Regions from separate parts of the Anaerosinus sp. genome, predicted to be linked through region 3. Evidence: riboswitches for the same ligand, from Rfam matches in the RefSeq annotation. Region 3 holds a riboswitch; each other region holds the start of a gene.
The links. Region 3 has a riboswitch for cobalamin ahead of ACWZFG_RS00775 (TonB-dependent receptor). Riboswitches for the same ligand answer to the same signal wherever they lie in the genome.
Positions count from the first base shown of each region.

Region 1: another riboswitch for cobalamin. It lies ahead of ACWZFG_RS02405 (TonB-dependent receptor plug domain-containing protein); the one in region 3 lies ahead of ACWZFG_RS00775 (TonB-dependent receptor).
Region 2: another riboswitch for cobalamin. It lies ahead of ACWZFG_RS04890 (sirohydrochlorin cobaltochelatase); the one in region 3 lies ahead of ACWZFG_RS00775 (TonB-dependent receptor).

Region 1 covers NZ_CBDNNH010000003.1:64,567-72,141, reverse strand. The annotation lists gene ACWZFG_RS02420 (VWA domain-containing protein) at 1-123, opposite strand, end outside; gene ACWZFG_RS02415 (ATP-binding protein) at 148-1,173, opposite strand; gene ACWZFG_RS02410 (ABC transporter substrate-binding protein) at 1,178-2,149, opposite strand; gene ACWZFG_RS02405 (TonB-dependent receptor plug domain-containing protein) at 2,210-4,102, opposite strand; cobalamin riboswitch at 4,275-4,451, opposite strand; gene ACWZFG_RS02400 (nitrogenase component 1) at 4,525-5,826, opposite strand; gene ACWZFG_RS02395 (nitrogenase component 1) at 5,816-7,105, opposite strand; gene cobN (cobaltochelatase subunit CobN) at 7,121-7,575, opposite strand, start outside.
Region 2 covers NZ_CBDNNH010000010.1:22,970-30,544, reverse strand. The annotation lists gene ACWZFG_RS04945 (aminopeptidase) at 1-785, opposite strand, end outside; tRNA gene ACWZFG_RS04940 (tRNA-Asn) at 929-1,004, shown strand; tRNA gene ACWZFG_RS04935 (tRNA-Glu) at 1,006-1,080, shown strand; tRNA gene ACWZFG_RS04930 (tRNA-Val) at 1,090-1,165, shown strand; gene ACWZFG_RS04925 (YczE/YyaS/YitT family protein) at 1,243-1,920, shown strand; gene map (type I methionyl aminopeptidase) at 2,016-2,888, shown strand; tRNA gene ACWZFG_RS04915 (tRNA-Arg) at 2,975-3,052, shown strand; tRNA gene ACWZFG_RS04910 (tRNA-His) at 3,125-3,200, shown strand; tRNA gene ACWZFG_RS04905 (tRNA-Gln) at 3,209-3,284, shown strand; tRNA gene ACWZFG_RS04900 (tRNA-Lys) at 3,289-3,364, shown strand; gene ACWZFG_RS04895 (sirohydrochlorin cobaltochelatase) at 3,440-4,231, shown strand; cobalamin riboswitch at 4,292-4,468, shown strand; gene ACWZFG_RS04890 (sirohydrochlorin cobaltochelatase) at 4,594-5,475, shown strand; gene ACWZFG_RS04885 (OadG family protein) at 5,749-6,057, shown strand; gene ACWZFG_RS04880 (sodium ion-translocating decarboxylase subunit beta) at 6,101-7,222, shown strand; gene cobI (precorrin-2 C(20)-methyltransferase) at 7,274-7,575, shown strand, end outside.
Region 3 covers NZ_CBDNNH010000002.1:94,431-102,005, forward strand. The annotation lists gene ACWZFG_RS00760 (TonB-dependent receptor) at 1-1,643, shown strand, start outside; gene ACWZFG_RS00765 (hypothetical protein) at 1,731-3,026, shown strand; gene ACWZFG_RS00770 (hypothetical protein) at 3,112-3,633, shown strand; cobalamin riboswitch at 3,815-3,993, shown strand; cobalamin riboswitch at 4,199-4,377, shown strand; gene ACWZFG_RS00775 (TonB-dependent receptor) at 4,491-7,358, shown strand; gene ACWZFG_RS00780 (autotransporter outer membrane beta-barrel domain-containing protein) at 7,382-7,575, shown strand, end outside.

The DNA of each region.
Region 1 (7,575 bases), on a different contig from region 3:
GCCCTTTGGTCCGCCAATTAATATTCCACCCGCTTTTGGATTAACCAGAGCAATCATGAGTCCTTTTTTAACCTGCTCTTGCCCAACAATTGCCGCAAACGGATATGCAGATGGTATCATCATCTTTCTTTCCTCCCACAAAACCATTTACTCTGCAAGTAAAGCTTCAACTTTATCCCAATCCAAGGCACCTTCTTCAAATGGACGACGGCGCATTCTATGCGGCAATACCAATTTTGCCGCATTTTTTATATCTTCAAGTAAGACTTCTTCTCTACCATCAAAAGCAGCCAAAGTCATCGCTGTTTTAATCGTTGTAATATCACTGCGATGGCCATCGACGCCTAATTCTATCGCCATTTTAGCAACTGCAACTAAAAGTTCATCAGAAATCGTTACGTTTGTCAAAATTTTTCTTGCTTGAATAATTTTTGTTGCTAAAGCTTCTTGCTCCTCTTGACAATCTGCAATAAAAGTTTCCGGGTCAGCTTCATAAGCAAGACGTCTTTTGATGACTTCCACCCTTTTTCCCGGTTCATGTTCACCAGTAACAACTACAGATAGTCCAAATCGATCTAGCAATTGCGGACGAATATCGCCTTCTTCCGGATTCATTGTCCCGACAAGGACAAATCTCGCCGGATGAGAGTAGGACACCCCTTCACGTTCAACCGTATTAATTCCCATTGCTGCCGCATCTAAAAGAACATCAACGACATGATCATCAAGTAGATTAATTTCATCAACATAAAGAATATTGCGATTCGCTTGGGCAAGAATCCCTGCTTCAAATTTCTTTTCCCCATGTTTAATCGCATGTTCAATGTCAAGTGTACCAACCACGCGATCTTCCGTCGCACTTACCGGCAATTCCACCACACGCATTTTTACCGCATGATGACTTACTAATTTATGTTCTTGCTGTTTCTTCTGGCAAGCTTCACAAAGCAAATTCACTTCACTTGGATCACAGTGGAATTGACAGCCATCAACAACTTCCATCGCCGGTAAAAGTTCTGCCAAAGCTCTAACCGCAGTTGATTTTGCCGTTCCTTTTTCCCCTTTAATTAAAACACCGCCTAACGATGGATTAATGACATTTAAAATTAAAGATAATTTCATTTCCTCCTGTCCAACGATAGCTGTAAACGGATATACTACTTTTCTTTTCATGTTTTTACTCCTTCAATTTAAACTTTTCTGGATACATCGCCTTTGCCATGTCTTCAATCGCATAAACGATATAATGTGATAATGATTGCATATGCGCTCCGGGCAAGGCGACAATTGCATGATTTTTTATTGCTTTAATCGATTGATACGCAGGATCTTCTTGAATTTCTTTACAACGCTCCTGCGTCTCATGTTTCCCATCATAATCCCATGCCGATAAAACAAAGGCATCTGGATTTAATCGAACAATTTCTTCTTTGGATAACGTAATATTCTTTTGATAATTCAGCTCCAATGCCGCCTCTTTTACCCCTGCAAACTTGCAAATATCATGAAATGTGCTTTCAGGACGAAAGGTTGCTCCATTGGTCTGTATATAAATCACTCTTTTTCGTTCACTTTCCAGAATTTCATTCACCGTCATTTCGATTTGTGCTAATTTTGCATCCATCATCGTGAGTAGCGGTAAAGCATTTTGTGGTTCTCCTACAACATTTGCCAGTTCCACAATGGAATTTTTTACATCTTGAATATTTTTTTGCGTTTTATATACATAAACCGGAATTCCTAGCTCACGTAAAGTCTCAATCATTTCTACTTTAAAAAAATCTGCAACAATAACTAAGTCAGGTTTTAGTGCCAGAATTGCTTCCGCACTATTTCCGTCCAAACGAGCTAAGACCGTTTTACTTTTTTCAACTGCATTTGATATCCCAGGATCATCAACTAAATAAGTTAAAGCTGCGATTCTATCCTCAGATACCAACTCCAATAGGATTTCATCAGTACTGATAGTCAATGAGACAATTCGTTCCGGCTTCTTTGTAAAATGAAGCTTTGTTCCTGTAGAATCTACAACATCATAACCTGTATTAAGAATCGTCGTATTCACATCATCCCGCGTCGATCCACAGCCTCCTAATATACATGCAAAAACAAGTAAAATAAGCACTATGCAACGATTAAATCTTTTCATCTATTTTTATTCCACCCTTAGCAAGAAGGATGAACCGAATGCTTTCGGTTCATCAATGATTTAAAAAGTGTATTCCATCCCTACAAGTACATTTCTGCCCGGTGCACTCCACCATTGCTCATCCGGAGTTGTACTCCAGTTATAACGCGCATTTGAATGCTCAGCATAAAACTTATCAAAGACATTATTCACTTTAATAAAGGCTTTAATATCATCGGTTGCTTGATAATTGATTCCAATATCCCAAACCCAATAGGTATTTGCCGGGAAGAAGTGATCTACCGCATCAGCTGTTTGCGGCCCTGGTCTATCAATTGCCCCGCGCCCTAATACGGAAAGATCTAACTTACCAGCTTTATAATCGAGACCAACGTTCCAAGCTCCCTTCGGAATATACCCGTCAATATTTTCTGCCCTTTGGTCTGTCGGGTCTACATTGGTATGGGTATAACCAACAAATCCACTAAATGCGTCAGAAAATTGCTTTTTCAATTGAATGTCCCAGCCATCTGCTTTTTCGTCACCCACATTTGCATATTTACCGATCTTGCTGATATAGCCAATTCTATCTTCTGAATCACGTTTAAAGATATGTGCAGAAGCCACAAACGTATCATCAATCCGATGATTAATCCCAAACTCAAGCGTATTCCCGGATTCTGGCTTTATGTTCGGGTTTCCATATTTTGCACTATACAAATTGGTCGGAGAAGGCGGAATAAAATATTCGCTATACCCAACATATAAATTCGTTGCATCACTTGCCATATAACCAAGGTTTACACTCGGGGAAGTATGACTGCCAAAACCGGAGTTATTATCATAGCGAATTCCGCTCGTCAGCGTCCAACGGTCATCTATCCCCCACTCGTCTTGTAGATACAAAGCACGATTGGTAAGTTTCACATTATTAAAAGTAACGACTTTATCCTGCGTAAACTCAAAGCCTGCAATCAACGTATTATTTTCATCCCACTGCCTTGTATATTGATCAGAAATTCGATAAGTTTTTATATTGGTGAAATATTTATTGTAATCTGTATCAAAAACACTGTTCATATAAGAGAACTGATTCGTCGATTTATCATCAATCTGAGTATTATAAATCAATTTCCAATTATAATTATCAATACTTCCTTTTTTAAACGCATCTTCCCACAACGCTGTATAACCTTCATCCGCTTTATATCCATCATAAGTAAACGTCAAATCAGATTTTTCACCAATCTCTTTTGTTATTTTTATACTCGTTGTATCTCCATTTAAATGCGCTGGCGTCGTCACACCTCTACCATCTTTAAAATCGCCAAGCAGATCTTTCTGGCGCGAAATTCTCCATGACCAATCTTCATCGTGCCCCTCTGTGCTAAATAAATAGTTTTCCGTAGCATAACTGCCGCCAGTGATTTTTATTTTCGATTGATTGTGGTTGATCTTCTTCGTGATGATATTGATAACACCACCTTTTGCATCAGAGCCGTATAATGTTGATGCAGAGCCTTTCAAAACTTCAATACGCTCTACATTATCTAAGTTTTTAAACATCGTAGCCGAAAATTTATTGCCCGCTGCATTCATTTTAACCCCATCAATTAATACAACAATTTCATCTGCGCCATTAATTTTTAACCCATTGCTATTATCATAGCCAGCTAAACTATAATTGGCGATTGTAACGCCAGGAATGGAACGCAACGCTTCCGACAAATCCGTATAATGATTTTTAGCAATATCTTCACTTGTAATTACATTGATATTCGCATTGACCTTAAATTCATTCACAGGTGTTCTTGTTGCAGTTACAACAACTTCATCAAAGAAATATGAAGCTATCGCTTCTTGGGAATTTTCTTCAGCAAAGGCTGTATTAGCATAAATAAAGCTTGTCGCTAAAGCAATTGTTGGCATAAGTATCGCTGCCAGTTTTTTTGATTTTGAAAATTTTCGTTTCACGTATTTTGACCTCTCCTCAATTTCATTTCACTTCAACGAAAAACCATGCTATTACGTGAAAAAGCCTTTTCGCAAAAGCAAAAAGGCGTTAAATTCCATATCTATACCTACAAATGCATACAGCATTGTATAGTTACAGTATCTTTCACCTTCCTATCACTCGTAGGATTTCATGGCAAAATGAATCTAGGCAGTTCTTCTGACTCTGTATCATCGCTTCCCCACGCCTTCCCAGAATATATCCAGTGACATCTTTGTGGAGTTACTCCCCATTACAGCGGCGGGACCGTACCGGTTTTTCACCGATTTCCCTATTAAGCCTTTCGGCACCTATCTTCTCAATATGAATTTGTCGAAATGATTGCATCGTTTTCCACCATACACTATATAGTGGTCATACAGTCAAGATTTTTTAATGTTTTTTATTTTCCAACTTTTGCCGGATGTAAGTAAGCAATCATATGAAACACTTCTATCACTTCCGCCATAAAGTGCTTCCATCCCAAAACACCTGCATAGGGACGTTCTGCAACAGGAACACCTTGCATTGGCATAAGAAAATTTTTAAAAATCATCCGATCGTATTGCCCAACTTCCAATCTCGTTTGCCAATCTCCAAGGACAAGCGAAATACCTGCTTCTTCAACAGATACAGCACTTGGTTGCACCTGCCAGGCGCGTACGCCTTGAATCATTGGATATTCTGCTTTATTCGGGCCTTCTATTTTGAGATAAATATCATTAAATTCAGGAAACTCTGTTTTTAGTGCTGCTACGATTCCATAAGCAACTCCGTAAGGAAGCGTTAAATATACGTCGCCAAAGCCAAAGTTTTTACAATCCGCTTTGAGCTGAAAAATTGCTTGATCCAGCTTTTCTTGATTGATGTCGATTTCTGTTTCTAGTTTTTCTGTGCAGATATTGATCTGTAATTTTTCTGCAATCCGATTTAACCAGGCAATGGAACATTGCATTCCATAAGGTGTAGGCGCAATAAGGTAATCTTGCCCCCATTCTTCTGCTAACCGTTTTGCCGCTTCAACTCCAAGTTCCGGAGCTAAAACAATATTGCAAGCAGCCAATGGCAATTGCATCATCTCAGCTAGAGAAGTTTCATCTGCACCAAGGCAAACACCAACTTCAATCCCAGAGGATATAAGCATTCGCTTGATTTCAGCTAAATCCCCTTGCCAATTGGGATAGTTATTGCACCAGCCAAAAAGATTTACGCGATTTTTCCGCACAACTTCTTTTTTAACTTTTACCTTTGCAGTAACTAAGTCAAGAATTTTATCTAATGCTTCCTGATACCCTTCCCAAAATTCTCCCTTAAGTCCGCCTGCATCAACCGCAATAATCTCACAAGCTAAATTAGCTCTATGACAAATCCCCTGAATGTCATCACCGATTAAGCTGACTGAGCAACTGTTGATGACTGCAATCATTTTAGGATTACATTCTTTTTTTACTTCTTCTAACGCCAGCAAAAGCGCATCATCTGCGCCGTACAACAAATCGATTTCCTTTACTTCACTACAAAAGATTCTTCGCTCATATTTTTTCTCGACTCTTGCCATCTCGCGTTCGGCAATCGTTGCACACCAACGAGGCCCGTTTATCAAAATCACACAATCTTTTAGACTTAAAAAAAATGAGGCTGCGCCCGCCATTTCACAACGACTTTTACACGGCAGCCACCGCTGCAATTTCTGATTAGTATTCATATAGAATCCTCCTGCCACGTCCATGAATTGCCATAGATACTTTATTTAGCAGATTTTCCAGACCCCAAATGCCAACTTGTTGAATTGAGATAGACAACTGATGGGGAAGATCAATTAAATCTGTCGTCGTTAAAACAAAGTCCACTTGCTCTGCCAGCGTTTTTATCTCTTCTTCTGTATAGCAGGGAATATCCGTTAGCTCCATGATTCGCTTGCGTTGCTCTGCTTTTTCTTTACTCGTTAAATCATTATGTAAAACTACCGCTTTAAGTTCTGCACCCACAGCTGATAACGTTTCTAAATGAAACTTCGGATCAAAATAACGGCTTGCATACCCAATAACAAAAATGTAACTTTTCCCCGACAAAACTTCGCGTTTTTTTTGTAAAAACTTTTCCAGACGTGTATTTTCTATTTCCCAGGCTTGTTTAGCTTCTGCTTCGCACGCTAAAACTTCTCCGATTTTTTTAAACCATACTTTCGTTTCTGCCATCCCTTTAGGATAGTTCCCCGTATAACACTTCGTTTGATAACGCTCAGCCAACACTCTTGCATATTCTTGCATCTTGGGATAATATTCACGTGCAATTCCTACCGATAAAATTAAATTCGCTTCGGGAATCATCGCAAATTCCTCTTTTGTCATCGTATTGGGCGGAAATAAAATACGCGTAAAACCAAAATAATGAAGTAGTCGTTTTATTTCACGAACATTATTTTCATTGCCCGCTCCACTATTTTCACCAATGATAACGGCAAGCTTTTCTTTTTTCTCTCGCTCTTTCGGCTTAATTGTTGCAAAGCGTTCCAGCAAAGTTTCCAGCATCTTGATGTTATGTTCCGTATAATGCTTACTCATAAAGCCGGCACCTGACACAACGATAATCGGTAACTTTGTCTTTTCCTCGACGTCCTTGCATACCGCTTCGACATCATCGCCAATTACACCGGCTGTGCATCCGGGAACAACAACGATATATTGCACATTCTCCATTTGTGAAATATCCAGCAAGCATTGGCGAAGAATCTTTTCTCCGCCAAAGATAGCTTCTTTATCCGATATGCCAGTTACAAACAGATTGTTTTTCTCTGGCAGCATCGCTAAAGGATCACGCAGCAGTCCGCGCCGTTTTATACTCCAATAATTACGCAAAGCTAAATGAGAGCAAGCTTTTGGTGTATGAAACACTACCACTGCACCAGGATTACAAGAAACAGATAAGTAGGCATTTCCCAAATTACAGTAAACGAGATTTTTTCGTTCTGATTGCCGAATCATTCCTTCGCCTCCCCGTTAAGCATTCGATTCACTGCGCTCTTCCAGTTCACCTTCAAGCGATAAGTAAAGCTTTTGCAATTCTTCCTTCGTCTCCGCTTTCGCATTCCACAATCCGCGTTGCTCCGCTTCGAGCAATACTTCAGTCAACCGTTGCAATGCCCATGGATTTACTTCTTTCATCCATTCCTGCATTTCTTTATCAAATGCATATTTCTCTGCATATTTCTCATACATCCAGTCTTCCATCACATTACTGGTTGCATCCCATTGATAACTGTGTGCAACATAATTTGCTAAATCCTGTGCACCTTTATAGCCATGTTTTTTCATGCCTTGGATGAACTTAGGGTTAATCGCTTCGCCTCTAAATAATCGTTTTGTTTCTTCTTGCAAACTACGCATTTCTACTTTACTGCGATCACTGCTGTCACCGCAATACGAACGCGGTTGTTTTCCGCTTAAAGCGCGAA
Region 2 (7,575 bases), on a different contig from region 3:
TGATTTGCTGTTGCATTTACAATTTTTCCGTTTTTGAATTCTAAAGAAATATTTTCGTAAGATACCCCCTGATAAACGGCAGGTGTATTATAGGATAGTTTTCCGTTTACAGAAGTCTTAACTGGTGCGGTATAAACTTCACCATCGGGAATATTGCGGAGACCGCAACATTTTACTGCGGGAATATCTTTGATCGAAAAAGTCAAATCGGTATTAGGACCCACGATTTTTACTTTGTCTGTATGATTCATTAGCTGAATAAGTGGTGTCATTGATTCAGCCATTCTTGCATAATCGAGGTTACATACGTTGAAATAGAAATCTTCAAACTGTTCACTGCTCATATTAGCAAGCTGTGCCATTGCACCATTAGGATAGCGCATAACGCACCATTTCGTATGAGGAACACGGATATTACTGTGGACTGGATTCTGCCAATACTGCTGATATAAACTCATTTTTTCACTTGGTACATCGGAGAGTTCACTGACATTTTGACTTGCGCGTATACCGAGATAGGCATTCATGTCACGCATACGTATAGATTCATAAGAGGCAATAAAGTCGAGTTGCTCTCTGCTTGCACCTAGCAATAGTTCTCTTTGTAAGACATTGCTTTTGACGGTTAGGAAAGGAAGTGCACCTACTTTGTATACTTCTTTAATCAATGCTTTTGCAAGTGGATGTGCGTCGTCGAATACTTCAATGAGGATTTTTTCACCTTTTTGCAATCTTGTTGAGTAGTGAATTAATTGATGAGCCAATTTTTCTATTCTTGGATCCATGAAATAAAGACTCCTTTAGATGTTATTTAGCGTTTAAAGCTAGTATTAGATAGAATTCGGAAAAAAATTTATAAAACCTGCAAAAAAAATAAAAAAAGTACTTGCATTATTTAAAACAATCCGCTATAATAATAAATGTTCCTTCCTTGATAGCTCAGTTGGTAGAGCAATCGGCTGTTAACCGATCGGTCGTAGGTTCGAGTCCTACTCAAGGAGCCATGGCGCGTTGGTCAAGTGGTTAAGACACCGCCCTTTCACGGCGGCTTCACGGGTTCGAATCCCGTACGCGTCACCAATTTTATATGGGCGATTAGCTCAGCTGGGAGAGCGCCTGCCTTACAAGCAGGATGTCAGCAGTTCGATCCTGTTATCGCCCACCATACTAAGAAATATTACCCTCATCTTTGATGAGGGTTTTGTTTTTATATAGTTTAGAAATTAAAGAAGGTGAAACAAAGTGACCGTTTTAAAACGATATTGTTTGTTTATATGTGGAATTTTCTTTATGGCATTAGGCATTGCTTTAATTATTCAAAGTTTCTTGGGAACATCGCCGATTTCAAGTGTACCTTATATCTTAAGCTTTCGTTATCCGATTACTTTAGGTGGTTTTACATTCATTGTTAATATGCTTTTTATTATAGGGCAAATATTTATTTTACGACGGCAGTTTCAGTACATTCAATTTTTGCAGATTCCAATGACGCTAATTTTTAGTTGTTTTATAGATCTGGCGATGCTTTTATTTTCTCTGATACAGCCAGAAAATTACTTATTTAAATTATTATTATTGTTTATTGGCTGCGCTTTGTTGGGATTAGGAGTCACGTTGCAGGTAATTGGCAATGTAGTTATGATGTCAGGCGAAGGCTTAGTAAATGCGATTGCAATGCAGTGGAAGTTTAATTTTGGTTATACAAAAATCGCTTTTGATGTTTCACTTGTAATTATAGCGCTTACGTTATCTTTGATTTACTTTGGCGAAATTCATGGGATTCGGGAAGGTACGGTGATTTCCGCTTTTTTGGTAGGTAGCATGGTAAGAGTTTATTTACCGAGGCTTAGTTATCCTGATGAACATGGCAATTTAATTTTTTGTTTGCCATTTTTCAAAAAAAGATTAAATGTAAAATAAATTCTAAATTGCATAGAATAAAAGCAAGCCTTTTGTTTTTTCTACTTACGGTATATAATAATTACATTGTAAAAGACGGAAAGAGGGATAAATACATGGATAGAAATTCGCAATGTTGGTGTGGAAGTGGGAAAAAATACAAAAAATGTCACTTGGAATTTGATGAAAAGATAATGAGTATAAAACTGGATTTTTATAAAGGTCAAATTCGCCCACCTCATACAATTATAAAGACACCAACCGATATTGAAGGAATAAAAAAAAGTGCGGTCATTAATGATGCAGCATTAGATTTAGTTGCAGAGCATATGAAAGTTGGCGTTGATACAGAGATGCTAAATCAATTGGCTCATGAATATATTGTTTCACAAGGTGGCATTCCGGCTTGCTTAAATTACGAAGGATATCCAAAGAGTATTTGTGTTTCAATTAATGATGTTGTATGTCACGGAATTCCATCTAAAGATACAATTTTAAAAGATGGTGATATTGTCAACGTGGATATCACAACGATTTACAATGGATATTATGCGGATGCATCAAGAATGTTTATGATTGGCAATGTAAGTGAAGAGGCTGAAAAATTGGTTCGTGTAGCACGTGAATGTATGATAAAAGGAATTGAAGCTATTCGTCCATGGGGATTTTTGGGAGATATTGGTGCAGCTGTACAATTACATGCGCATGCGCATGGTTATTCAGTAGTAACGGATTTAGGAGGACATGGGATTGGAAAGAAATTCCATGAAGAACCATTTGTACCTCATGTTGGTGAAGCTGGAACAGGAATGCTTCTTGTACCAGGTATGGTATTAACGGTTGAACCAATGATTAATACAGGAAAATATGCTGTTTATATAGATAAAAATGATGATTGGACTGTTTATACAAAAGATCACTCGCTATCTGCACAGTGGGAACACACCGTTTTAATTACTGATGATGGTGTAGAAATTTTAGCAAAATAAATCATTTTAAAAATTATTGAAATATCTTTAAAAATTGTGTTGACAATCTATTTGTTTATATATATAATATTACAAGTAAAGCACGTGACTCTGTAGCTCAGTTGGATTAGAGTATTTGACTACGAATCAAAGGGTCGCAGGTTCGAGTCCTGCCAGGGTCACCATTTATTTATAAAGAAGTTGACATAAAGTTATTGCTTTGTTATAATAAATGACGGTTTACAGCAGTTTTTATGGTGGCTATGGTGAAGCGGTTAACACGCCGGATTGTGGCTCCGGTATTCGTGGGTTCGAGACCCACTAGTCACCCCATAAAATACTGGGGCATAGCCAAGTTGGTAAGGCACGGGACTTTGACTCCCGCATGCGTTGGTTCGAGTCCAGCTGCCCCAGCCATTTTGATCCACTAGCTCAGTCGGTAGAGCACCTGACTTTTAATCAGGGTGTCCCGCGTTCGAGTCGCGGGTGGATCACCATTTATGAGATAGAAGTCCTTTAACACATAGGTTAGAGGGCTTTTTTGCTATTTTATTATCATAAAGGAATTTGAAATGGAAAAGAAAAAAGGAATTTTAATTACAAGTTTTGGATCTGCAAATTTAAACGCACATTCATTATTGAATGATTTTGTTAAACAAGTAGAATTGAATTTTTCAGATGCAGTTGTCAAAAACGCTTTTACTTCAGTATTTATTTCTAAAAAGCTTAACGACAAAGGAATTACTGTTAAAAGTGTTCAGGAATGTTTAGAAGACTTTGCACAAGCAGGTATTTTAGATGTTGTTATACAGCCAACAAATTTGGCGACAGGAAAAGAGTATGAAGAGAAAATTGTTAAAGTTGCAGAAAAAATGAGGCGGATTTTTAACAGTTTAAAAATTGGAAAACCATTAATGTATGTTGGAACTGCGAGCGAAAATGAAGTGAATTATACTTTATTAGCCCTTGCACTACAAAAGCAGTTTAAGAATTTCGATGATTGTGAATTTGTTTTCATGGGGCATGGTGTAAAAAATCGGTGCTTACAAGAATATAAATTATTGCAATCAACATTTAATAAAATGAAGCTTCCTGTATTTATTGGGTTAATGGAGGAATGTTTTAGTCTTGAGCATATAGTAGAGTGTTTGGCGGTAAAGTCTAAAGGCAGGAGAATTATCCTCATGCCTTTATTATTTATTGCAGGTGGACATGTAGAACAGGAATTGCTGACTGATGATAAAAGTTCATGGAAAAATAGATTAAAACAGGCGGGGTATGAGGTGGAAGTTTATCCGCATGGAATTTGTGAAAATAGAGAGGTACAAGAGATTTACATAGGGAAAATTAAGAAATTGTTATAGTCTTTATTGACAGTGGTATTCATTAATGGTATTATTGGACACGAATCGATTCAATTGTAAAATTAAATAAAAGAAACAGGTGTCCGCAAGGACTTAATAGGGAAGTTGGTTGAATGCCAACGCGGTCCCGCCACTGTAATAGGGAGCAAACTCAAAAATGTCACTGGAAATAATTCTGGGAAGGCTGAGTGAGCGATGAACTAGAGCCAGGAGAACTGCCTGTTTAACATCACCGTTATACCTACGAGCGATAGGGAGGGGGATTCGTCAGTCTTATATTTATTACTGAATATGATGAACCTTTTCTATGCGAAGTAGAAAAGGTTTTTATTTTTCTAAAGATGAAAATATGGGAGGATTTTATGAAAACTTTATTATGTGGAGTAATGGCAGTTGTTTTTTCTGTTTCAGCGGTATTTATGACGGGAGCTTCTGTTGCACAGGCAAATAGTAAAAAAGCTTTAGTTGTTGTAAGTTTTGGTACTACTTTTGAGGAAGCTAGACAAAATGATATTGAGGGGATTGAAAATGCATTAAAGAAGGCTTTCCCTGATCGTGAGTTTAGAAGAGCGTTTACATCTAAAATAGTAATGAAACGTATGTTAGAAAACCAAGGAATTAAAGTAAATGATTTAGAAACAACATTAAAAGAATTAAAAGCAGAAGGATATGAAGATATTTTAATTCAGCCAACGCATTTGATTCATGGAGAAGAATACGAAGGAAAAGTTTTAGGAACAGTTAGCAAATTTGAAAAGGAGTTTGCTAAAGTTTCCGTGGGAAAACCTTTGATGACTGACGAAAAAGATTATGCAATTGTGGCTGCTGCTTTAGCAACACAATTCCCAGCTTTAGAAAAAGATGAAGCTGTCATTTTCATGGGGCATGGATCGCCGCGTGATAATAATAAGTCATTTGGCAACACTTATAAAACATTACAAGCTGCATTTGATGCTGAAAAAATGTCTGTTTTAATTGGTGTTGTTGAAGAAGTTGACCATCCAAATTTTGAAGACATGTATGCGATGTTTAAAGAACGTGGATATAAATCTGCAGTATTTATGCCATTGATGGTAGTGTCTGGTGATCATGCCAATAATGATATGGCTGGTGATGAAGAAGATTCTTGGAAATCTATGATTGAAAAGGATGGTTATAAAACTAAAGTTCAATTTGGTGGAATTGGACGTAACGTGGCAATTCAAGCAATTTATGTAGAACATGCTCTTGAAGCTTTGAAATAATAAAATATTAAAATATATGAAAAGATATGCATTAAGGGTGCATATCTTTTCATATATTTAATCTAGTTAAAGACTTTAGTTATGAGACGAACTGTCGATAAAGTTCACTTATAAAAAATTTTTTCAAGTGTTAAATCCTTGGGATTTGTAAGATATTTAATAATTTCTACTAAAACGACAAGGAAAATCCACTTTTATATAGTATTTCTACTTATAGGGTATTTTTTGATACGTTTAATATGTATACAAAATACGAAGAAAGGTGGGGTTTTTATGAATGGAGAGCCAGTAACAACAAATCCCTTTTTAATCATGTTAATTAACATGACCATTGTATTCGGCGTTTTATGGTTGCTTGGATGTATGATTAAGTTTATTCATTTTATTGATCCGACGAAGAAAAAAAACACGGAAAAAATTATTCCGACTGCACCTATGCAGCCAGCGACTGTTGTTGTTTCTGAAGATGATTTACCAGATAAATTACAGGAAAAAGAGTTGGTTGCAGTTATTACCACAGCAATTATGGCGTATGGGTATCGCGACGTGAGAATTACCTCGATAAAAGAGATACACGATTAACTTTATTGAAGTAAAAAGAATTATTTACAGGAGGTATAAATAAATGGAAGCATTTAGTATTGCGTTGCAGTCAGTTTGGGCGAATAGTGGATATGCCGGGTTTAGTATAGGCAATGGCATCATGATTTTAGTTGGTATTCTTTTATTGTATTTAGCGTTTGGCAAAAAATTTGAGCCATTATTATTAGGTCCAATTGCATTTGGCTGTCTTTTAGCAAATATACCCAAGACTGGTTTTGATGTTGAGCCTGGTGTCATGCAGGCGATTTCTTACGGAATTCAATATGAAATCTTTCCACCGTTGATTTTCTTAGGTGTAGGTGCAATGACAGATTTTGGGCCGCTCCTTGCAAATCCCAAAATGTTATTACTAGGTGCAGCAGCACAATTTGGTGTTTTTGCGGCTTTAGCAAGTGCAATGTTCTTTGGGTTTACTGTACAAGAAGCATCTGCGATTGGGATTATTGGTGGGGCAGATGGTCCTACAGCAATTTATATGACAATTAAATTAGCGCCTCATCTGTTAGGTGCAATTGCTGTCGCCGCATATTCATATATGTCGTTAGTTCCACTCATTCAGCCGCCAATTATGAAACTTTTAACAACAGAAAAAGAACGTGCGGTACAAATGGGACAATTACGTGAAGTAACTAAATTTGAACGTATTGCATTTCCTGTAGTATCTACGATTGTAATTAGTTTATTATTACCACCAATTACTTCATTGATTGGTATGCTTATGCTTGGAAATTTATTTAGAGAATCTGGAGTAACAGACAGATTGTCAGATACAGCGCAGAATTCTTTAATTAATATTGTAACAATTTTCTTAGCGACAGGAACTGGACTTACGATGTCAGCAGAAAATTTCTTACATATACAAACAATAAAAATTATCGGGTTAGGTTTATTTGCTTTTGCAGTTGGTACAGCATCTGGAGTTCTTTTAGGTAAAGTTATGTACTGGACAAGTGGAGGAAAAATTAATCCATTAGTTGGTGCAGCGGGCGTTTCAGCTGTTCCAATGGCAGCGCGAGTATGTCAAGTTGTTGGTCAAAAGGCGAATCCATCCAATTATTTGTTAATGCATGCAATGGGGCCTAATGTTGCTGGTGTAATCGGAACTGCTGTTGCAGCAGGAACTATGTTGGCTATGTTCAAATAATGTGGTATGCTATAATAGCATATTTGGTTAGGTAAGTTAGGAGGATAACGAATGTCAGGAATTTTTTATGGTATCGGCGTTGGGCCTGGGGATCCAGAATTATTAACGGTGAAGGCAATCAATGCGATTAAAGAAGTCGATATCATTATTGCACCAAAAACTGAAAAAAAAGAGGATAGTGTAGCACTTTCTATTGCTAGGCCATATCTTCGTGATGATGTAGAAATTGTAAAACAAGTTTTCCCAATGGTAGTCAACTTTGAGAAATCACCTGAAGCGTGGGAAAATAACAAAAATGAAATTTTAGCATTACTAAAAGCCGGTAAAAAGGTTGCTTTTTTAACTTTAGGTGA
Region 3 (7,575 bases):
CAAATTATATCGGATATTTTAAAAGTTATATTGATAATATAAGGCTTTACCAGAAAGACATAGATTCAACGAGTACAACAGATCGTTGGCGTAAAACGAATGATTACAAAAATACGGATGCAATTTTAAAATGGCAGGATGATCATTGGCTGGCAAAATACACTTGGAAGAAAATTGACCGTCATTATCCTTTCCCGCTGAATGCGAATTATGGAAATATACCTAATATAGATTTGCCAGGATATCTTGACCCAATCTATAACTACCGTCATCAGGACATTACCAGCAAAGAAACGTTAATTGGACGGCGTGATACAGTTGGCAATTTAGAATGGGGGTGGAGTGTAAACTATCTCGACCAGACTAAACGCTATGCAGTAGACGATTGGCAGGAAAAAGAAAAGGTCGATACGACGGTGAATTGGCGTTCGCCAAACTATTACTGGAGCCAATATGACATGGATAAATTAGGCTTTAAAATTGATGGAACTTATAAAATTGGCGATAAGCATCTGTTCGAGTTTTTAATTGATACTTCAAAAGAAAAGATGGATATGGATGGTTGGCGGTTAAAACAATATCAACAAGCTACGATAAGTGTCTTTAAACGGTGGCGTACCTATTATGAACAGAAGCTGTTCAATGCCCAGATTCAAGATACGATTACTTTAAACGAGAAAGGTGATTTTTGGTTGACGCCAAGTATTCGCTATAATCGATCAAATATCTATGGGCTGAGCAATGGTTACGATCAAAACTCCGATCCGCAGAATATTAAATGGCTGCATCAGGCGGATGACCAGACGGATAGTAAAACAACTTGGCAGCTAGCGCTGAAAAAGCAGGTCAATGACAATTTAACACTTCGTGCAACGGGAGGTACATATTTTAGACTACTGAATATGTATGAAATCGCCGGTGATGGTGCAGGCATTTTACCCATGCCAAATATTGGAGGGAGTGATAGCATTTTTCCTCGCCCGGAAGAGGGATCACAATGGGATTTCTCTGCCATTTGGGATGGACAAATCTTCGGTACGGAAAGCAGCAAAATTCAACTGACGTACTTTGGTCGTGATTCCAAGCGGATGTTGCAGCTAGGCACCTGGAATAATTTCTTTTTCGTTTATACCAATGCGGCATCGGCAAAAGTGAATGGCTTAGAGATTCAAGCGGATTTATCCTGGAAGAAATGGGACTTAAACTTGCAAGGAACTTATACGAAGCCGAAAGATGTTATCTATGATTTGAGTAAATTGCCGGGGGCTGGTTATTGGGGAAATAATGGTGTATTCCCTGGTTATCTGACTTATCAGCCGGAATGGGAAGGAACGATGCGGCTGACTTATCGTCCGAGTACCCAGTGGGGGATTTTTGGTCAACTTCGGTATGTAGATAGAATGCGTACTTCTCTCTATAATGATGGAGCTGCTGGAGAACAGTCCTCGTTGACGACTTTGGATTTAGGTGTGAAGTATAAGCCGAATACGAATACACAAATTATCATCGGGGTCAATGATCTCCTTAATAAAGCGAATGATATGTATCTAACGAATCCATTTTATCCGAATTGGGAAGCGTCAAATATCCAGTATCCAATCCAAGGGCGTACTTACTACGCAACTTTGCAATACAATTTTTAACTAATTTTACTTGAAGGGAGGTGGTGCCGTTGGGCGAGGGGAAGATGTGTTAAAAGAAAAAAGAAAAGTAAAAGGGAGAGGTTTATGATGAGTGAAAATTTATTTGCGTACACAGCAACGGATGCAGGATATTCTACAGGAACGGCTGGAGCAATTCACGGTGACAGAACGGCAGCTTCAGCAACCGCATTTACAGCAGTAAAGAATAAAATTGGGTCAGGTTTAAATGGTGATCCAGCATTCTTTAATTTTTTTGAAGGAAATAGCAGTCGGTTGGTTTTACGTCAATATACGTATAGCACTACGGACTTAAGAGCAAATCAAATTATTGCACCACAGGGCAATTGGCAAGCTCCTTTAGCTACGCCAACTTGGTCAGCGGTGGCAAATTTGCACGGTGTAGCAAATTATAGCAGTAGTTGGCTATATGCAACAGGATATGATTTATCAAAAATCGCGGTTGTGAACATGGGGACCGACTATAGTCAAGACTTTGAATATAGTTTCCCAACAAGTTTTACGAATTTTACGAATCCCTATGCGGATGGTGTTTTTCATGGTGAAGCTATGGTTGTAGTTGGTACTTCGCTGTATGCATTGTTTTATGTCAATAAAGGCAGTGGATACGGAACTTATTATGACAGCATTGTAGCAAAGTTTAATATTGATACCGATTTGGGGGAACTAACTTTTGATAGCTATGTTACGGCTGGGAAAAATTCCTTTACGCTGGATTTATATAATAATAAGCTCTATGTTTGCTCATTAGGCGGTATGCAGAATGCGGGTAGCGGCAATGCGGAAACAAAGCTGAGTATTATTGATTTAGGTAAATTTACCCAAGCCGGAGTTACGCATGTGACGATTGACAGTCCGACGACGAATGGTGATTTTCGTGATATTTCTATTGTGAATGATAACCATGTGTACTTATTCTTAGGTCATTATGATGCAAGTTATGGAAATTTAGTTGGTGGTGTTTATCATACGACACTGGCAAATTTAACAACGCCAAGTACTTGGACAAAGATTATTGATGTAAATTCTATGGGGTATCTATGGGGAATTCATGCGGATGGTTATCGCTTGTGGTTTGTTAAAGGAACGCCAATTGATGTTTTTGATGGAACGCCAACTACAACAGTTACAGCAAGCAAAGCATTCAGTATTACCGACATGAGCGATTTTGATGGTGGTAATTTGAACTCAGCTTGCTTTATTGCACCAGATGTGGCTGGGGCAGGAAAGCTGAAAGCTGCAGGCGTTTCTGCACCAACAGCATCTAAATCCCTTGCTTCACATATTCGCTTAGCGCGTGAAGCATGTGAATTAGCAGAAAAATGTAAAAAACAAAGAGTGTGTGCGTTTGATATAGAGTGTTGAAAAGTGTTAGGGAAAAGTTAGACCTAGGCTTTTTAGTGTCTAGGTCTAACTTTATATTTAAATGAGAAAGCCAAGAGGAATAGTGATGAAAAAATGGTTTCTAGTGGGTGCTTTTACTCTGTTATGTAACATGTTTTTTTCTGTAGGTTTTGCAATGGAAGAAAATAAAGATTCAGCAATAGATTGGGAAATTAGCGTGAAGGAAAAGCTTACACCAGAGGAGATAGAAGCAATGCGCTGGACAGAGGTATTTCAAAATGAATTGGCGCAATATTTTTTCGAAGTGAAGTCGATTCAACCAGACAGCGCAGATAAAGATCAAGTGCATGTTACTATAAAAGCAATCTATAAGGATAAAGCGGTGATTAAAAAGCTAAATGAACAATATCAAAAAAAAATGGAGGGAGAAGATAGCATAGCTTATAGTGAGATGCAGATGATTTTTCAGCTTCGTAAAAGAATGTATGCAGTGAAAAATTTAAAATTGTATAGCTCCAAAGGAGTGCTTATCGCGGAGCAAACGAAAGCAGTAAGTTTTGTTCCTGTGCCAGTGAAAACTTTTGCAGATACGATGTACGATTTTGTCAGGAAATGTGCACAAAATTAATAGGTATGAAATGACAAAAGAATTAGAAACTTATTGTAAATAAAATGACTATATTGGGGAATGAAAGAAGTATTTTTATAAAAGATAAGATGAATGATAAAAAAATCTACAGATAATGTTGCTAAATAAAAACAAAAGGAGTATACTCTTATTTTGTAAGAAAATGAAAAGTAATACAAAAATGAATAAAGATGGAATGGGTGTCGAAAGACTTAATAGGGAAGTCCGGTGAAAAACCGGTGCGGTCCCGCCGCTGTAACAGGGAGTAAGGCTACATGAATGTCACTGGGAGAAATCTTGGGAAGGCGTAGCCAAGCGATGATCTGGAGCCAGAAGAACTGCCTATTTAACAATCACTGTTAGACCTGCGAGCGATGGGAAGGGGATTTCTGAAATTTGTTGATATGATATTTTTATGTTGATATTGTTTTGGATTCCAAAGTCTTCTGTCTATCGTAGGTGGAAGATTTTTTTATTTTTAAATCCAGAGACATTAAATTAAAACATGATGGTATCAGATAGGGGTTCTAGTAGGATTTAAAATGTGAAATTTTGTCCGTAAAAAATATATAACGAAGAAATGGGTGTCGAAAGACTTAATAGGGAAGTCCGGTGAAAAACCGGTGCGGTCCCGCCGCTGTAACAGGGAGTAAGGCTATATGAATGTCACTGGGAGAAATCTTGGGAAGGCGTAGCCAAGCAATGATCTGGAGCCAGAAGAACTGCCTATTTAACAATCACTGTTAGACCTGCGAGCGATGGGAAGGGGATTATGAAGCATAGGTTTATTTCCTATGCATTCATATCACTTCTGTCAAACATGGCAGAAGTTTTTTTATTGAATTTTATAAGTAGGGATGAGATTGAAGAAGATGGATAGTAAATGGTTATATCAAATCAAAACGAAAAAAAAGCGCCGCTATCAAAATATAGCAGCGTGCGTAGTTTGTACGTTAGCCTTGGGCTTTGCTACACCGGCTGGGGTGGTATGGGCTGATGAAGCAGAGAAAGATATTGAAAAAATATCAAATACAGAGAATGAACTAGACCAGTATACGTTAGATACTGTTACTGTTGAAGCAAAGCGCCCAGATTGGGAGTCAAAATTATCTCCAGGCACAGTAACTGTGATTCGTCCTGACGATTACAAAGGTGAGCAGAAAACATTGCCGGAACTCTTAAAAAAGGTTCCAGGAGTACATGTGCGTGAAGTAAATGGGAAAGGTCAGTATACGACTGTAACAGTTAGAGGTTCAACAGCGGCGCAAGTTGGGGTTTTTCTAGATGGGGTTTTATCAAATTTAGGTGGAGATGCAGCTGTTGATATATCTACAATTCCCGTTGATAATGTTGAGCGGATAGAAGTATATCGTGGTTATATACCAACTCGTTTTGCTGGAACTTTTATGGGTGGTGTTATCAATATAGTAACGAAGAAACCCACCAAGGCAAATATATCGGCAGAAGTTGGCAAATCCTCTTATGGTGGTACAAGGGCAGCTTTGGAAATAACCAATCCATTAGGTAGTGGTAGTTTGCTGATTGGAATTAACCATGATGACAGTGATCAAAAATTTAAATATGAAAATTATGCAGCTGGAAGAAATATATCGGATGCTCAGTTAAGCATAAATTCGTTGCAAGAAGACGTAAATGATTTTAATCCCAAAATGATAGATATGTTAACAAGCGGACGCAAACCGCTTATTTCTATGAGTGATACAGATAAAGATTACTACAAAGCCAATCCTGATGCGTGGGTAGAATTTATTAGAAACACAGGTGACAATAGCTTAAGTCATGCGATAGAAGATAATGCAAGAAATGTAGCACAAAAGTCTGATATGAGTACTTTTAGGCAAACGATGATTGACATGGGCATCAAAGATAAATATATTGCTGAGGGATATCCTGAAACTGGATGGACGAATTGGTGGGATTATGCCGGTGAGGACTGGAATCACCATGGTAGTGAAACAGGGATTATAAATGATAATGTAAAGAATCAAATTATTGATACATATGTGCAAAATACAACGCCTAAAATTATTGATGAATGGACAACTATTGTTGATCCGGATAAAAGTACGTCATTAGCAAGTTCGAAAGAAGACTTAGAAGCGGCGAAAAAGAAACTTAAGGCATTGCAGGATAAAGAAAGATACCGCAGATATAACGATTATAAAAAAGATAGCGCTATTATCAAATGGCAGGACGATAACTTTGTGATTAAAGGAAGCTGGAACAAACTGCAAAGACATTTACCTGATAGTTTATGGGGAGATAGTGTTAACGATGCAGCCACGAATGCATTAGTAGATACAAAAGATATTTTTTATGCGTCAAGTCGTAAACAGGATCTTGAGAATAGTGAAATCCTTTTACAAAATAGGGCGCAATATAAAAAGTTGGAATGGGGCTGGATGATCGACTATCTTCATCAAGATAAAAAATATAAGACGGAACATATGTTAGATTATCCTAATAACTTTAGGTGGAATAATATTCCGCTAAGAGAGTGGAGTCATTATCAATCTGATAAATATAATGTACAGCTTGATGGAAATTATCAAATTAATGATAACCAGATGTTAGAATATCAGTTTAACTTTTCTCATGAAAAGTTAAACATTAAAGGTTCGTTATTAGATAAAGTTCTTGGTGATGATGTTATAGGAAATATATTAGGACAAACTCGTAACAGATATGAGCAAGATTTATTTAATGTGCAGATACAAGATGCGATTACATTGGATAAAGAAGGTACATTCATATTGACTCCAAGTATTCGTTATAATCAATCAAAAATTACTGGGTTTAGTGATGGAAAACGTTTTCCGGTAAATCAAAGTAATAAATTTCATTGGTTACATCAAGAAGATAGTCAGACGGATGGCAAATCTACTTGGCAATTAGCGTTGAAAAAAGATTTTAATGATAGCTTTAGTCTTCGCATGACAGGTGGTACTTATTATAGACTGCTTAATATGTATGAAATTGCCGGTGATGGTGCTGGAATTTTGCCGGCGTCACGAGATGGAAGTAGTTCAATTTTTCCATTGCCGGAAGAAGGAAAGCAGTTTGATATTAGTGCTTTATGGAACGGTAAAACCTTGGGGGCAGACAATAATACTACATTAACTTATTTTTGGCGTGATTCAGATAATATGCTTCAATTGGTGCGTGCAGGTCTTGATTATTGGTCTTATTTTAATGATAGCCGAGCCAAAGTGCATGGCATTGAGTTAGAAAGCCAATTTAAGTGGAATAAATACTCTTTAGATTTACGTACCACTTATACTAAAGTGCATGCGCAGAAAAAAAATACAGCAGTTCATTATCCATATACCGATATATGGATGACTTATCAGCCGGAATGGGAAAGTAGCTTGCGTTTAACTTATACACCAAATAATAAAATATCTATTTTTAGTGAATTGCATTATACAGATGAATATTTTACTAGTACTAGTCGAGATTCTCGTGGTGGCAACTATGCTTATTTGTCGGGAAAACCAGTGAGCTCTTTAACCGTAATCAACGCAGGCGTTAAATGGAAACCAGAGAGAGATTGGCAAATTAATATCGGTTGTAATGACATCTTTAATAAAGGACCTAAACAAAAAATCTATAGTCCTATTGCCTTTACTGAAGATGGGTATATCAATGCAGAGTTTCCTTTACAAGGAAGAACTTACTATGCAACCGTTAAATATGAATTTTAAATGAGAGGAGTGTTTTAGGATTTATGAAAAAAATAGTGTTAAGAAAAAAGAAAAATTCTATAACGAAAAAGAAGTATGCTAGACTTTTAGCGATGATTTTAGGTGGATGCTTAATGACTGGCAATGTTTTTGCTGCAGATTTAGCGGCAGTTGCTTCTTCGGATTACACAAATAGTCAAGTAGGAAAAGTCACGGGGTCAAGAGTAACTACGCATGT